Regions from separate parts of the Nonomuraea sp. NPDC049309 genome, predicted to be linked through region 1. Evidence: riboswitches for the same ligand, from Rfam matches in the RefSeq annotation. Region 1 holds a riboswitch; each other region holds the start of a gene.
What was found. A riboswitch is a leader RNA that binds a small molecule or an ion and turns the genes downstream of it on or off. The one in region 1 is predicted to bind cyclic di-AMP.

Region 1 (3,610 bases):
ACCGTAACCCGGCTGGGACTGCGGCTGCTGACCGTACCCGGGCTGAGACGGGGGCTGCTGTCCATAGCCGGGCTGGGACTGCGGCTGCTGGCCGTAGCCCTGCTGCTGGCCGTACTGCTGCTGGGCGTCGTAGCCCTGACCGTAGCCCGGCTGTGACTGGGGCTGCTGCCCGTACGGCGCCTGCTGGTCGTAGCCCTGCTGGCCGGAGGGAGGCTGCTGCCCGTAGCCGGGCTGGGACTGCGGCTGCTGGCCGTAAGCCTGCTGCTGGGGGTCGTAGCCCTGCTGGGGGTAGCCCTGCTGTCCGTAGCCCTGCTGCGGCTGCTGCCCGTAGCCCTGCTGCCCGTAAGGGAGTTGCTGCTGGCCATAGGGGGGCTGCTGCTGGCCGTATCCCGGCTGGGACGGCTGCTGCTGCCCATAGCCGTACTGCTGTTGCTGTCCGTACTGGGGCTGCTGCCCGTAGGCGTCGTCCGCCCGGTAGCCGACCACAGTCGCGTCCGGGTCGGGCGCGCCGGGGTGGCGGCCCGCGTTCTGCGGCCCGTAAGGGGTGCCGGGTGCAGAATTCTCGCCGGATTCGTCCTGTGGATACGGCGGCTGTCCGGTGCTCACCGTGTCACCTCGCTTCAAGTGCGCATGTGGCACGTGTCAGGACACATGCCTGTGCTGCCCAACGTATCGACATAGGTATCAACAATCACCTTTCCGTCTGGTCAGGGTCCGCGTCACCCGATGTCAGATGGAGCAGCATGCGGGTGTTGCCCAGGGTGTTCGGTTTGACGTGTTCGAGATCGAGAAACTCCGCCACACCCTCGTCGTACGAGGCCAGCAGTTCGGCGTACACCTCGGGTGAGACCGGCGTGCCCTGAATCCGGCGAAAGCCGAGCCGTGCGAAGAAGTCGACCTCAAAAGTCAGACAGAATACACGCTGCAGACCCAGATCTTTCGCCTGCTGTATGAGCGCCGAGACGATCCGGCGGCCGACGCCCATGCCCTGACACTCCGGATCCACGGCCACGGTCCGGACCTCGGCGAGATCCTCCCAGAGCACGTGGAGCGCGCCGCAGCCGACGACCTGCCCGCCCCGTTCGGCCACCCAGAACTCCTGCACGTCCTCGTACAGGGTGACGGTGGCCTTCTTCAGGAGCCGCGGGCCCGCTCCCGCGTAGGTGTCCACAAGCCTCCTGATGGCCCGCACGTCGGGTGTGCGGGCGCGCCGGACCACGACCGCGGTCTCGGCTGCTGTCAGTTCGGCCACCTGCTCCATGGCCCTCCAGGGTACAGATGTCATTACGGCTCGGCCCTAACTCCCACGTCTCGCCCCATGCTGTAACAACTCGTGCTCATCCGAGCACGCGCTCCGAGCAGGCGTGCAGCCCATCTGAAGTCACGCCAAATCCGGCATAAAACCACTTCTGTACGGCCCGCCACGAGATCACCTTGTGACCCTTCGGTTGTGAAACCTCAACAGAGTCTGTAGTTCTGGTTGAGCACGAACCCGGAGTGCATTAGTGTCCAGCGACGATGTTCCCCGCGTGTCGCGCGCGGGCGACACGCCTAATCCTCCACAAGGAGGAGCCGGGGAACCGCCGGCGGCGCCCCCAACGCCGCCCGGGGTGAATCCGCACCGTCCGGTAGGGCTGCTCCGGCCCGAACCCGTCAGCTAACCCGGCAGGCGCCGATGGAAGGAGCTGGTTGGTGAAGCGTACGCGCGAGCGTGAGAGGACGACGGCGGGCAAGCACGCCCGCCCTCCGAAACGCGCCGCACGGCGATCCCGCCTGCTCGGTGTAATAAGTGTCACACTCGCGGCGTTGATGGTCGCGACTCCCGTCGGCTCGGCATCCGCCGACCCCAAGCCCTCGCTTCAAGACCTGGCCAAGCAGGTCGAGAAGATGCACACCGAGATCGAGCAGCTGTCCGAGCAGTACAACGGCCAGCGGGAGAAGCTCAAGAGCGCCAAGAGGGCCGCTGAGGCCGCGAAGAAGACCCTGGCCGCCAGCGAGGCCGATCTCGCCGCCAAGCGCGCCAAGGCGGCCGCCCTGGCCGAGAACGCCTACATCACCGGCGGGCTCAGCCGCATCCTGGCCTTCACCACCTCCGACGACCCCGACACGTTCCTCGACCGCGCCGCCACCACGTACGTGCTGGAGCAGCAGCAGGGCGAGGCCGTCAACCAGGTCACCAAGGCCAGGCAGGCCGCGGAGCGCGCCAGGGCGAGCGCCAAGACCCGCATCGCCGAGGTCGAGAAGCTGATCGCCGACCTCGGCGCCAAGCGCGACAAGATCACCAAGCTGGTGGCCAAGGTCGAGAGCAACCTGTTCCGCCGCGCCCTCGGCGAGGCGGGCCGGCCCGGCACCCGCGCCCAGCGCGTCGACCTGCCCATCCCGGGCAGCGGCAAGGCCGCCCAGGCCGCGAGGTGGGCGCTGACGCAGCAGCTCAAGCCGTACGTCTGGGGCGCCGACGGCCCCAACTCCTACGACTGCAGCGGCCTGGTCATGGCGGCCTACCAGCAGGTCGGCATCTCGCTGCCGCACTACACCGGCAGCCAGTGGACGGCCGGGCGGCACATCGACCGCTCCGAGCTGCGCGCCGGCGACCTCGTGTTCTTCTACAGCGACCTGCACCACGTGGGCATCTACCTCGGCGGCGGGATGATGATCCACGCCCCGCGCACCGGCGACGTCGTCCGCATCGCCTCCATCGCGAACAGGCCCTACGCGGGCGCGGTCCGCATCGCCGACTGAGCCTCCCGGAGCGGCCCGCGGGTCCCGCCTCGCGCGGGCCCCGGGCGGCCCCTTCGCCCCGCCCTCCCGACGGGGCTCTCACGCGAACCCGACCGGGGCGCCTCACGTCAAAACCGTGCGGAGGCCTCACACAAACCCTGCGGGGCGCCTCACGCTAACTCCGCGGGGGCCTCACCCGAACGCTGCCGGGGCCTCACGCAAACTCCCCGGGGGGCCTCACCCGAACGCTGCCGGGGCCTCACGCCAAACCCTGCGGGGTCTCACGCAAACCCTGCGAAGGCCTCACCCCTGCGAAGGCCTCACGCGAATTGCGGGGCGCCTCACGTGTACCCCGGAGGGCGCTTCGTCCTTCTCTCACGCCGGCCCGCCGCCGGCCCGTGCCGGCCGCCCCGTGTGAACGCCCGTCGCCCGGCCCTGACCGCCGGGCTTGACCGGGCCGCTAGATCAGCTGGCGGCGGGCCGCCCAGGCCACGGCCTCGATCGCCGTGGCGACGCCGATGCGGTCGCAGATGACCCGCAGCCGCCGCCGTACGGTGCGGCCGCTGATGTCCAGCCGCCTGCCGACCCGATCGACCGTGACCCCTTTGGCCAGCTCCGCCAGTAAAGCGAGATCGGCGTGGCTGAGTTGAACATCCTCAGTGAGCACTTCCATCGGGAGCCCTCCCCCCCAACAGCGCAGAACGTGGGCCTCTCGACCGGACCCAGGTTGCTCCTCGCAGACCGTAAACGGATCCTGGAAAGGTCGTCAAGCAATTACGTCTTCCATACTTGACCAGCACTATTGACATGATCCGAAATATGTGACGCCCTGACGATGAAGCGCTACGGATCGGCGTCTCATTCACGATCTCCCGCGCGCCTCACCTCCCTC
Region 2 (3,610 bases), on a different contig from region 1:
GAACGCCTCTCCCTTGGCGATCTGGGCGGCGGTGAAGTCGCGGGCCGGATCGGGCGGCCCTCCGGTCAGCACGTCCCAGGGCGTGGTGAACGCGGCCACGGCGATGATCACGATGCCGAGCAGCACCAGCGCCAGGGCCGCCTGGCGGCGCAGGGCCGGGGTGGTCGTTCCGCGTTCGTCCATGCCCGCCCCCTTCCCGCTGGTCAAGCGCTGAACGTCCGCCTTTCCGCCGTCCGCGTCCGAGGCCGGCGAGTCCAAGGCCGGCGGGTCCGAGGCCGGCGGGTCCGCCTGCGCGCCGCCTGCCGCGGCCTTTTCGTCCGGGGTCCGCGCGCCCTCCTGCCCGCCTGCGGCCTCCGCGTCCTGGGCGCCGCCTCCGGCGGGCGCACCGGGCGGGTGGGTGGCGCCCACCGTGGCCAGCGCCTCCTCAGCCGCCCGGGTGCCGTCCTTCGCCCCCTCGGCCTCCGCGCGGTCCGTCTCCCGGCCGTCCGGGTGTTGTCGTTCGCTCATCTGCCTCCCCTTCACACGAGCTGATCCCGCACGTACGCGCGCCACCGCGCGGTCAGCGTCGCGACGGAGAGCCCGAGCGCGGCGAGTGCCCGATCGGTCCCGCGTGCGCGGGCCGCACGGTAGAGCCTCACCAGGGTCCCCTCACCGAACCGGTCAGCGAGGAAGCGACACGCCAGCCAGGCCTCCTGGTACGCCCGGGCGAGCGCGGCCGGGTCGGCGCCGTTCGCCGCGAAAGCCGCAGGCCCCGGCAGATCGGTCGGGAGGCGTCCGGCCCGCACCTCGGCGGCCAGCTCGGCGGCGGCGACCGTCACGGGCAGCCCGGCGTCGCGGTAGGCGACGTAGTCGGCGAAGCCCTCGTACAGCCAGACGGGCAGGCCCGCGGTGCCGGCGACGACGTGGGTGAGCTCGTGGGCGAGGACGACGTCCCTGCCCGTGGGGTTGAGCCTGGCGAACGACTCGGGCACGACGATCACCCGTTCGCCGTCGGCCAGTGCCGCCAGGCCGTCCACGCCGCCCACCCGGGCCAGCGCGGCCGCCTCGCGGGCGCCGGCCGGTACGACGATCAAGGGGCGTACGGGGCGGGCGAGCACCGCCGAGACCCGGCGGCCCGCCGTGTCGGCCCTGCGCGCCAGCTCGCCGAGCCCCGTGGCGTCGTGGCCCACGACCGTGGACCACCTGCCGCGGCGCACGGCGTACGGGCCGGGCCACAGGCCGCGTACCGCCTGGGGCAGGATCGGCGCGCCGGGCAGCGGAGCGGCGGCCGGCGCGAGGGAGACGGCGGCGAGCACCAGCCCGGCCGCCACGGCACGTCGGCTCACCTGCTCGGGCACAGCCCCGATGGTAGGCCGTCCCCGGCACGCGAGAGCCCCGCCCGGATCGGAGAGGATCCGGACGGGGCTTCTTCACGCGCCGGGACGGACGGCGCCGACGAAGGACGCCTTACGCCATCCGCTCAGCTTGTCGATGCGTACCCGTTCACCCGTCCGAGGTGAATGGATCATCTTGCCTTTGCCGACGTACATGCCCACATGGCCGAGCCCGTTGAAGAACATCAGGTCACCAGGCTGGAGATTGCGCCAGGAGACCTTCTTCCTGACGCGGGCGAACTGGCTGCTCGCCACGCGCGGGAGCTTGACGCCGGCCTTCCTCCAGGCGTACTGGACGAGACCGGAGCAGTCGAAGGCACCGGGTCCGGCGGCCCCGTAACGGTACGGGTCACCGATCTGCTTCTTGGCCACGGCGACGGCCTTGCCGGCCCTCGCCCTCTGCCGGGCGGCCTTGGCGGCCCTCTTACGGGCCTTGGCCGAGGCGGTGGTGCGGGCGGTGGTGGCCGCCTTCACCGTCGCTCCGGCCGCCGCACCGGCGTCGCGGGTCGTCGCCGCCTGAGCCTCGGGGGCATGGAGGACCATACCTCCGGCTGTCACAGTCAACGTGAGTGCGACACCACTCAGGGCAAGGCGGGACAGGCGGGGGTTCTGCGGGGATTCAGACAGGATTTCTCCTTGGGTCTTCCACGAACGCCTACCGGGTTAGCTGACGGATTCGGGCGTGGAAGTCGCCCTACGGCGCGATGGCGCGCCGATTCACCCCTGATCCCTTGGGGAACGCGGGATCGCTGGGTCCCCGGCTCCGTGCCTCCTGGCTGCACGGATTCGGCAGGTCACGCCCCGATCGATGCGTGCGATGGGGATGTCGGGGCCGACCGGCGGATATGTATCTGTCTCACATCGGGAGTGACCGATGATCGGTTCGCGACGACATGGCTTGTCCGCCGCGACGCCAGAAGTTACGCCGAACGGTCACGAATCGGCAAAGCCCAAGTAACGCTGTAAAGATCAGATAGAGGTATTTGTCAGACTCGGAACCGCTGCTGGGACCCCAGATCCCGTGACCGAAATGTGACCTCACTCACAATTCCATTCCCGCCCCTTTGTAAGGTCTCATCAGTCACATCTGTCACCTGCGTCACAAATGTGAACCCCGTTCCCGCACGGCCGCCCGCCGGCGCGAATGACCACCGCGACAGGATGCACCTTTCGAAATTTCCCCTTTTTCCGACACGTCCTAGCAGCAAGATCGCGCCTTCACCACGGTCTACGGCCCGCACCTTGGCGCCACTACGATGCCGCATCGTAGAAGGAGAGCGACGTATATCACACTCGGAGAAACGGCGACTAAAGCGAATAGCGGTCCTGAATGCGACAGATCATGAAAACGACTCTGGGAATCCGTCCGCTCGGCCGGGTCGCGCCAGTCGGCGCCGTCGGAGGTGCGGGCGGAGCCGCGTCTCAGGTACGGGCGGAGCCGCGTCTCAGGTCCGGCCCCTACCGGCCCGGTCTCTTAGTGAACCGGCCGAAGAGCGGAGACGGTGGCTTCGCAAGCGTGCCGCGAAAAGCGGCCGGCCCGCCCGTCCGAGGTCGTGAACCTCGGCACGAGCGGGCCGTCACCGGAGAAACGGGTGCGCGAAGCGCGGGTCTCCCCGCACGCGTCAGCCTTACGGGCGGATCGCGCCGACGAGGCGGCGGCCGTACTCGGAGAGCTTGACGACCTTGACGACGTCGCCCGTCTGCGGGGCGTGGACGATCTGCCCGTTGCCCGCATAGATACTGACGTGCCCCAAACCCTCGCTGAAGATGAGATCACCAGGCTGGAGGTCGTCCAGCGACACCCGCCGGTTCGCGCCCCAGGCCCACTGCTGCCAGGTCGTACGCGGTAGCCGCACGCCCGCGGCCGCCCACGCCGCCTGAGTGAGCCCCGAGCAGTCGTACCCGCCCGGACCGGTGCCGCCGAACACGTACGGCTTGCCGATCTGCGCGTACGCGAACCGCAGCACCGCCGCGGCGCTCCCCGACGCGGGCCCGGTGTACTTGAGCCCGGTGCTGTTGGGGTTGCCCGGATTGTAGGCGCCCAGCTTGTCGAGCAGCTTCTTCTGCTGCGCGATGAGCTTGAGCACCTCCGCGCGCTCTTTTTGAACGGCGTCGCGCTCCTTGTCGGCCTCTTTGAGCGCCTTCTGCGCCTTGTCCCGCTGGATCTTCAGGCCCCGGTTCTCCCGGTCGAAGGCCGCGAGTTTCTGCAGCCTTTCCTGAGCGAGCTGCCCGGCCAC
Region 3 (3,610 bases), on a different contig from region 1:
TGCGGCGCCGGCCGAGCACCACCGGCTCGCTGTACGGGTCGGCGACCTGGCGTACGAGGTCGCCCAGCTTGGACCGCGCGGTGGACAGCCCCACGAGCGGCAGGCCGGTCAGCACCCCGCCCACCCTGGACAGCGGCACGAGCGCGGCCCACTCCCAGCGCTCGCGGATGATCATGACGGTCCGGCCGCTCTTCGTCTCCTCGATGAGCCCGCCCCAGCGGGCGCGGGCGTCCTCGACCGTGATGGGCACTCCCAGCATCGACACCAGCTCGTCGTACGACGGCCGTTCACCGTGGATCATCGCAGCATCGTAAGCCAGGCGATTTCCAATGTGACCGCATCGGATTGACCGGTCCAGTCGTGCCGGGTCACCGTCCCGGGCGTAGCAACTGATTCGGCTGCCGCCCCTCGCCCGAGCGGGGCCGCCGGCGGCGTACGCGCTGGTCGCCATCGGCGCGGCGGTGCTCGGGCCGCTCGCCACGTTTCCGCTCGGCCGCCTGGTCGCCTACGGCGGGGCGGGCCCGCTCGTCGCCCTGCTGCTGGTGCTGCAAGCCCAGGAGCTCTGCACCGCGCTGCTGGAGCCCGCGGGGCCGCCGTGGTCCGGCGGATCGACGGGGAGCTGCGCCACCGGGTGCGCGCCGCAGTCGCGGCCATGCCGCTCGCCCGGCTCGAACGCCCGCACGTGCAAGGCGACCTGCGGCTCGCCCTGCACGGCCTCGCGGCCGTCCGGGCGGCGCTGGAACGCGCGGACGCCCGCCCGGTGGCCGGAGAATTTCCGCGCGGCCTGGAGACCGAGCCGGGCGAGACGTTCGAGGGCGGCGTGCGGCTCTCCGGCGGGCAGCGGCAGCGGCTGGCGCTCGCCCGAGGCTCGATGCGTACGGCGCCGCGGCTGCTGGTGGTGCTGCTGGACGAGCCGACCGCGGCGCCGGACGCCCCGTCCGAGAGCCCGAGGCGGCGAAGAGCCGCCCGGGGCCGTCACGCTGCTGATCACCCACCGTTTTCCGGCGGTGCGGATGGCGGATCTCATTGTCGTGTTCGACGGGGGCCGCATCGTGCGGTGCGGCACGCATGACGAGCTCGTCGCGGTCCCGGGGCTCTACGCCGAGCTCGACGTGGTCCGGCGCCGGGCGTTCGACGTCCCGGGATGACGAAACGCGGCGCGGGCGTTAGAGCCCCGACGTTCGAGAGCCCCGATGGCGAGACGCGGCGCCGGGCGTTCGAGAGCCCCGGACGACGAAACGCGCGCCCCGGGGAGGGGACGCGCGTTCTGCCGTCACGAAGAAGGTGGGAGCACCCACCGGTGGGAGTGCGTCAGGAGGCGTACTCGGGGTAGCCGTAGCCGACGACCTGCGACTTCGGCCGGACCCGCTCCTCGACCTTGCCGTTGCCGGTGTTGCCCTCGATGGTGGTGATGGTGCCGTCGCGGTTGTCCTTGACGACGAAGCCGACGTGCTGGATGTCGTTCAGCGACTTGCCGCCCTTCCAGGAGAAGAACACCACGGCGCCAGGCTTGGCCTCGTGGCCGAAGCGCTTGTTGGCGGCGAACCACTTGGCGTGGGCGACGGTCCAGGCGTCCCAGCCGACCTGCGGGCGGGCGCCGGTCTTCTCGCCGACCCAGGAGACGAACATCGAGCACCAGGCGGCGTTCAGGTAATCGGCGCGGCTGCCGCCGTCGCGGGCGATGGTCTCGGCCGCGCGCTGGGAGTTGGCGTACCACTGCTGGTACGGGGTGCCGCCGCCCTTGGCGTTCTCGGAGGTGCCGATCTGCGACCTGGCGACCGCGAGCACCTGGTCGGCGGTGACGTTGATCTTCGTCTCGTCGCGCTCGCCCGCCTTGTGGGCGGCGCGGGCGGTGTCCGGGTGCTTGGCGGCGGTGGCCGCGGCGACCGCGGTGGAGGCGTCGGCGTGGGCCGTGGCGGGGACGCCGAGGGCCGAGGCCAGGACGCCGGCGCCGAGCACGGCGCGGGCGATGGTGTTCTTCGAGACAGCGGTAAGACGGTGCTTGGCCATCGAGGGGGTAACTCCTTGCTTCCATGCCGCTTACCGGGTTAGCTGACGGGTTCGGGCGTGGAAGCTGCCCTACGGCACCGGAGTGCCGATTCACCCCAAAGGACGTGGGTCCCCGGTTCCGCACGTGGCGGATTCAGCGGTCACAGGACATTCCTGTGATCTTTCGTGCGATGGTCTGACATAGCCGGACAAACCGGGCGTATGCCTCAAGATGCCCCATAAGGTAATACACGAGGCAAGAGGATTACAAATCCATAAAAGTAAAGTCAGCTGAGCTGACTGCGAGCCTCGGCCAGAAGCCCCATCATGGCAAGGGATTCGTCAAGAGGCATGATCGAGGATTCGGTCCTGCCTTCGGCCGTGGCGGCGCGGACTTCGCGGAGCTCTCCGGCGTAACCGTTGTCGGCCGGATCGAGCACGTGCTCCTCCGGCTCCATCGAGGGCCCGGAGAGCACGATCCGCTGCGGTGCCCAGAACGGCGCCTGGATGTCCGCGCGCATCTGAGTACCCACAACGCCGGCCTGGTTCGGGTAATTCCCGAGCAATGAAGTCGCCACGAGAGCGTGCTTGCCGTCGGGGTAGAGCAAGACGCCGGCCGCCTCCGCGTCAACGCCGTTCGGTGCGAGCTTACCGGTGACGTGCAGGCCGGTGGGCATGCCCAGGAGGAGCTGGGCCAGCCCGAACGGGTAGATCCCCAGGTCGAGCAGGGCGCCGCCGCCCAGCTCCGGCGCCCACAGGCGGTGCGCGGGGTCGTAGGGGTGGGCGAAACCGAAGCTCGCCTGCACCGACCGGATCTCGCCGAAGCGAGGGTCGTCCTTGATGAGCTGAATGAGCGGATTGAACCGCATCCACATCGCTTCCATCAGGAAGACCCCCGCCTCGCGGGCCAGGCGCACCATCTTCTCGGCGTCGTCCACGGTCGCGGCCAGCGGCTTCTCGCACAGCACCGCCTTGCCCGCCGCGATGGCGGCCTCGGCCACCTGCAGGTGCTGGGCGTGCGGGGTGGCGATGTAGATGGCGTCCACCGCCGGATCCGCGCACAGCTGCTCGTAGGAGCCGTACGCCGACTCGGCGCCCAGCTCCGCCGCCAGGGCCTGCGCCCTGTCCAGACTCCTCGATCCGACGGCGGCCACCCGCATGCCGGGTTCCGCCACGATCACCTTGCCGACGGTACGGGCGATGCCGCCGGTGGCGGCTATTCCCCAAGTGAAATCTCGCACGCCGGCGATCGTATCCGGAAGGTAAAAACGCTTATATGCCGGGTGATGCCGGAAATATCAGAAATGTCCGGCAGTCACACCGGTCACCTTCACACCGCGTGGAACGTGTCGGGGTCGGGACCCAGCCGCTGCTCCCTGTTCATCGCGCTGATGGCCGCGAGGTCCTCGTCGTCGAGGAAGAAGTCGAAGACGTCGATGTTCTCGGCGATCCTGGCCGGCGTGACCGACTTCGGGATCACCACGTTGCCGATCTGGAGGTGCCAGCGCAGCACGATCTGCGCGGGCGTCTTGCAGTGCTTGTCGGCCAGCACCCGCAGCGCCGGGTCGTCGAGCAGCCCCCTGCCCTGGCCGAGCGGGCTCCACGCCTCGGTGAGAATGCC
Region 4 (3,610 bases), on a different contig from region 1:
GGTGGACCTGGAGGACTGAGCCGACTCCGCCCGGCCGGGAGAGGCGAACCGCCTCCCGGCCGGGCGGAGGGCCGCGCATCCGGGTCGTGGTCGTGGAGAGGGAAGTCCTCCACGGCGAACCGGCTCCCGGCCGATCCGGAGGGTCGCGCAGCGGACCTGAATGAGGTGGGCCGGAGGCCGCGCTTTCGGCCGACCGGCTCGGGGCACACCCCTGATGACCTGCGAAGGGCCGTCACCCGTTTCGGGTGGCGGCCCTTTTCTGTCTCAGGATGCGAGATAGTAGGACATCCAAGCTTCATCCTCGGGTACTGTGGCGGTGATGCGCCAGGTTCTCGTACTCATTACCTGCCGCGGCGGGGCCTGTTAGGGCAGGTCGACGTACCCGCCGCGGTGAGCGGCGCATGTGTCGGCCGTTAAGTCCCTTCGCCTGGTCCGCAACCCGGACCACGAGATCAGGCCCGATCGGGCTCGCGACCGGAGCCCGGCTTCCCCCTCTTGTTCAGGAACGCGTCCGCGAAGCGAGATGAGTCACATGTACGAGATGTATGCCTACAACCGTGCCGAGGACCACGAGGACGAGGCCACGGAGGCCGTCCAGATGGCCCTGGACCGGCGCGACAACGGCGGAGCCCCGCAGAGCAGGTGAGCACGAGCGGCCCCGCGCCCGTCGCACGGGGCCGATGAGTCGCCGGAGTGCCGCCGCGGTTCGGCCGGGTTCACGGTCAGGTGCCGGAGTTCGGCCGGAGTTCGCGCGGTGTGGTCCGGCGGGCCTCACGGGTGCACGCTCAGAGGGTGGCGGTGAGCATCGGCGGTGCGGGTTCCTTGCGCCGTTCGAGCTCCTTGGCCCACCGGCGGACGCCCTTGGGGTCCGGCCTGACCGCGCCGACGAACGCCTGACGGCGCCACTCGGAGAGCTTCTCCTCCTTCACCACGTCGCCTGAGTGCGGCGCGTGCACCATGTATCCGGGCTTGGAGATCATGCCCACGTGGCCGAGGCCGCTGAAGAAGACCAGGTCACCGGGCTTGAGCTGGTTCCAGCCGATCTTCCGGGAGAACGCGTGGTACTGCTCGGCGGCGGTGCGCGGCAGGTGGATCCCCGCCTTCCCGTACGCCCTGAGCATGAGCCCGGAGCAGTCGTAGCCGCCGTTGCCGGTGCCGCCCCACACGTACGGGGTGCCGCGCTGGCGCATGGCGAACCTGAGCGCGACCTTCCAGGCGGGCTTGGGCAGGCGCTTTAGCTGGATGCGCTTGACCTGGGGGCCGGTGAGGGTGATCGGGCCGGCCGGCTTGGTGTCCTGGCCGGCGTGGTCGCGGCCTTTGCCGGGGTCGGCGGAGGCCGGAGAGGGGAGTGCGATGAGCCCGGCGGCGACGCCCGCCAGGGCGATGGCGATGCGAGACAGGGGTCTGTCCTTCCACGTGGCCGACCGGGTTAGCTGACGGGCTCGGGCCTGGAAGACAGCCCTACGGCGTGTGCCGATTCGCCCCTGGGGGAGGTTGGGTCCCCGGCTCCACGCACCCGCTGCGTGGATTAGGCCTGACGGACTCTAACGAAACGGTCAAAAGGTCGCAATGCGTCTAAAATCGGACGTCCGGACAATGAGATGATGTGTTCGTCAGTCGAGACGAGCCGGTAAGGTACCGCCCATGGAGTCGCGTAACATCCGCTTGGCTGTCATCCCCGGTGACGGCATCGGCACCGAGGTCGTCGCAGAAGGACTCAAGGTCCTGGAGGCGGTGGGTACGAAGATCGAGCCCACCCACTATGACCTGGGCGCCGCCCGCTATCACCGCACCGGCGAGACGTTGCCCGACTCGGTGCTCCAGGAGCTGCGCGGCTACGACGCCATCCTGCTCGGCGCCGTCGGCGACCCCAGTGTGCCGCCCGGCATCCTGGAGCGCGACCTGCTGCTGCGGCTGCGGTTCGAGTTCGACCACTACGTCAACCTGCGCCCGGTCAAGCTCTTCCCCGGCGTGCGCACCCCGCTGGCCGACACGCCGCCCGAGAACATCGACATGATCGTCGTCCGCGAGGGCACCGAGGGCCTCTACGCCGGCACCGGCGGCGCCATGCGGCGCGGCACCCCGCACGAGATCGCCACCCAGGAGTCGCTCAACACCGCCTACGGCGTCGAGCGCGTGGTGCGCTACGCCTTCGACAAGGCGCAGTCGCGCCCCCGCAAGAAGATCACGCTCGTCCACAAGACGAACGTCCTCACCTACGCGGGCGACCTGTGGCAGCGCACGGTCGACCGCGTGGCCGCCGACTACCCCGAGGTCAGCGTCGACTACTCCCACATCGACGCCGCCTCGATGTTCTTCGTCACCCAGCCCGAGCGCTTCGACGTGGTCGTCACCGACAACCTCTTCGGCGACATCATCACCGACCTCGGCGCCGCCATCGCGGGCGGCATCGGCCTGGCCGCCAGCGGCAACATCAACCCCACCGGCGCCGCGCCCAGCATGTTCGAGCCCGTTCACGGCAGCGCGCCCGACATCGCCGGCCAGGGCAAGGCCGACCCGACCGCGACCATCCTGTCCGTCGCCATGCTCCTCGACCACCTCGGCCTGAGCGCTGAGGCGGCCAAGGTGGAGCAGGCGGTCGCCGCCGACATCGCGGCGCGTGCCGAGGGCGCCGGCCCGCGCAGCACGCAGCAGATCGGCGACGACATCACCGCGCGAGTAGCCGGCTAGGGTCGCCTAGCCGATTCACGAGCGCCCGGCGGCCCTAGGACGGACTGCCGGGCGCTTTTTGGTGTCCCCAGCACCGGGGAAAAGTGCGCTTAATGCACGATTGACCCCTTGCCATCCCATATAGCGAGACAATAGGAAGTACGGACTGCCTCCGGCACGGCCGCCCCGCGGCAGTCGCGCAGCACCGCAGCCGGCGGACAGCTCCGTTAGATTCGGTAGATCGCAGAGAGAAGGATCGTCGTCATGACCGTCGCTCAGAAGCTCAGCTTCGACGTGCAGCTATCCGACCACGCTCGCACCGCGGCCGAGCGGGAGCAGGTACTGGCGAACCCCGGTTTCGGGCAGATCTTCACCGATCACATGGTCTCGATCGATTACACCGAGGGTCAGGGCTGGCACGACGCGCGGCTCACGCCGTACGGGCCGCTCACCCTCGACCCCGCCACTGCGGTCTTCCACTACGCCCAGGAGCTGTTCGAGGGCCTCAAGGCGTACCGGCAGGCCAATGGCTCGATCGTGATGTTCCGCCCGTACGCCAACGCCCGCCGCTTCAACCGCTCGGCCCAGCGCATGGCCATGCCCGAGCTGCCGGAGGAGACGTTCGTCGAGTCGCTCGAGCTGCTCGTCGACACCGACAAGGAGTGGGTGCCCACCACCGAGGGGCACAGCCTCTACCTGCGGCCCTTCATGATCGCCACGCAGGTCGGGCTGGGCGTCAACTGGCCGTCGAAGACCTACCGGTACATGGTCATCGCCTCGCCCGCGGCCTCCTACTTCACCGGCGGCGTCAAGCCGGTCTCCGTCTGGCTGTCCACCGAGTACACCAGGGCCGCGCCCGGCGGCACCGGCTTCGCCAAGTGCGGCGGCAACTACGCCGCGGCCTTCGTGGCGCAGCGGCAGGCCGTCGAGAACGGCTGCG

Region 2: another riboswitch for cyclic di-AMP. It lies ahead of ACGFIM_RS09645 (C40 family peptidase); the one in region 1 lies ahead of ACGFIM_RS19570 (C40 family peptidase).
Region 3: another riboswitch for cyclic di-AMP. It lies ahead of ACGFIM_RS07570 (CHAP domain-containing protein); the one in region 1 lies ahead of ACGFIM_RS19570 (C40 family peptidase).
Region 4: another riboswitch for cyclic di-AMP. It lies ahead of ACGFIM_RS32635 (C40 family peptidase); the one in region 1 lies ahead of ACGFIM_RS19570 (C40 family peptidase).

What each region holds. Positions count from the first base shown of each region.
Region 1 is NZ_JBICSH010000002.1:1,191,696-1,195,305, reverse strand. Features, by position in the region: gene ACGFIM_RS19580 (RDD family protein) at 1-606, opposite strand, end outside; gene ACGFIM_RS19575 (amino-acid N-acetyltransferase) at 692-1,261, opposite strand; cyclic di-AMP (ydaO/yuaA leader) riboswitch at 1,539-1,687, shown strand; gene ACGFIM_RS19570 (C40 family peptidase) at 1,810-2,739, shown strand; gene ACGFIM_RS19565 (LuxR C-terminal-related transcriptional regulator) at 3,179-3,391, opposite strand.
Region 2 is NZ_JBICSH010000001.1:2,148,487-2,152,096, forward strand. Features, by position in the region: gene ACGFIM_RS09635 (M48 family metallopeptidase) at 1-507, opposite strand, end outside; gene ACGFIM_RS09640 (hypothetical protein) at 519-1,337, opposite strand; gene ACGFIM_RS09645 (C40 family peptidase) at 1,410-1,916, opposite strand; cyclic di-AMP (ydaO/yuaA leader) riboswitch at 2,011-2,175, opposite strand; gene ACGFIM_RS09650 (NlpC/P60 family protein) at 3,002-3,610, opposite strand, start outside.
Region 3 is NZ_JBICSH010000001.1:1,661,568-1,665,177, reverse strand. Features, by position in the region: gene ACGFIM_RS07585 (hypothetical protein) at 1-301, opposite strand, end outside; gene ACGFIM_RS07580 (hypothetical protein) at 506-1,027, opposite strand; gene ACGFIM_RS07575 (hypothetical protein) at 1,014-1,148, shown strand; gene ACGFIM_RS07570 (CHAP domain-containing protein) at 1,312-2,010, opposite strand; cyclic di-AMP (ydaO/yuaA leader) riboswitch at 2,023-2,159, opposite strand; gene ACGFIM_RS07565 (Gfo/Idh/MocA family protein) at 2,277-3,230, opposite strand; gene ACGFIM_RS07560 (aldo/keto reductase) at 3,320-3,610, opposite strand, start outside.
Region 4 is NZ_JBICSH010000006.1:216,783-220,392, forward strand. Features, by position in the region: gene serA (phosphoglycerate dehydrogenase) at 1-19, shown strand, start outside; gene ACGFIM_RS32635 (C40 family peptidase) at 786-1,190, opposite strand; cyclic di-AMP (ydaO/yuaA leader) riboswitch at 1,404-1,545, opposite strand; gene ACGFIM_RS32640 (3-isopropylmalate dehydrogenase) at 1,645-2,691, shown strand; gene ACGFIM_RS32645 (branched-chain amino acid aminotransferase) at 2,935-3,610, shown strand, end outside.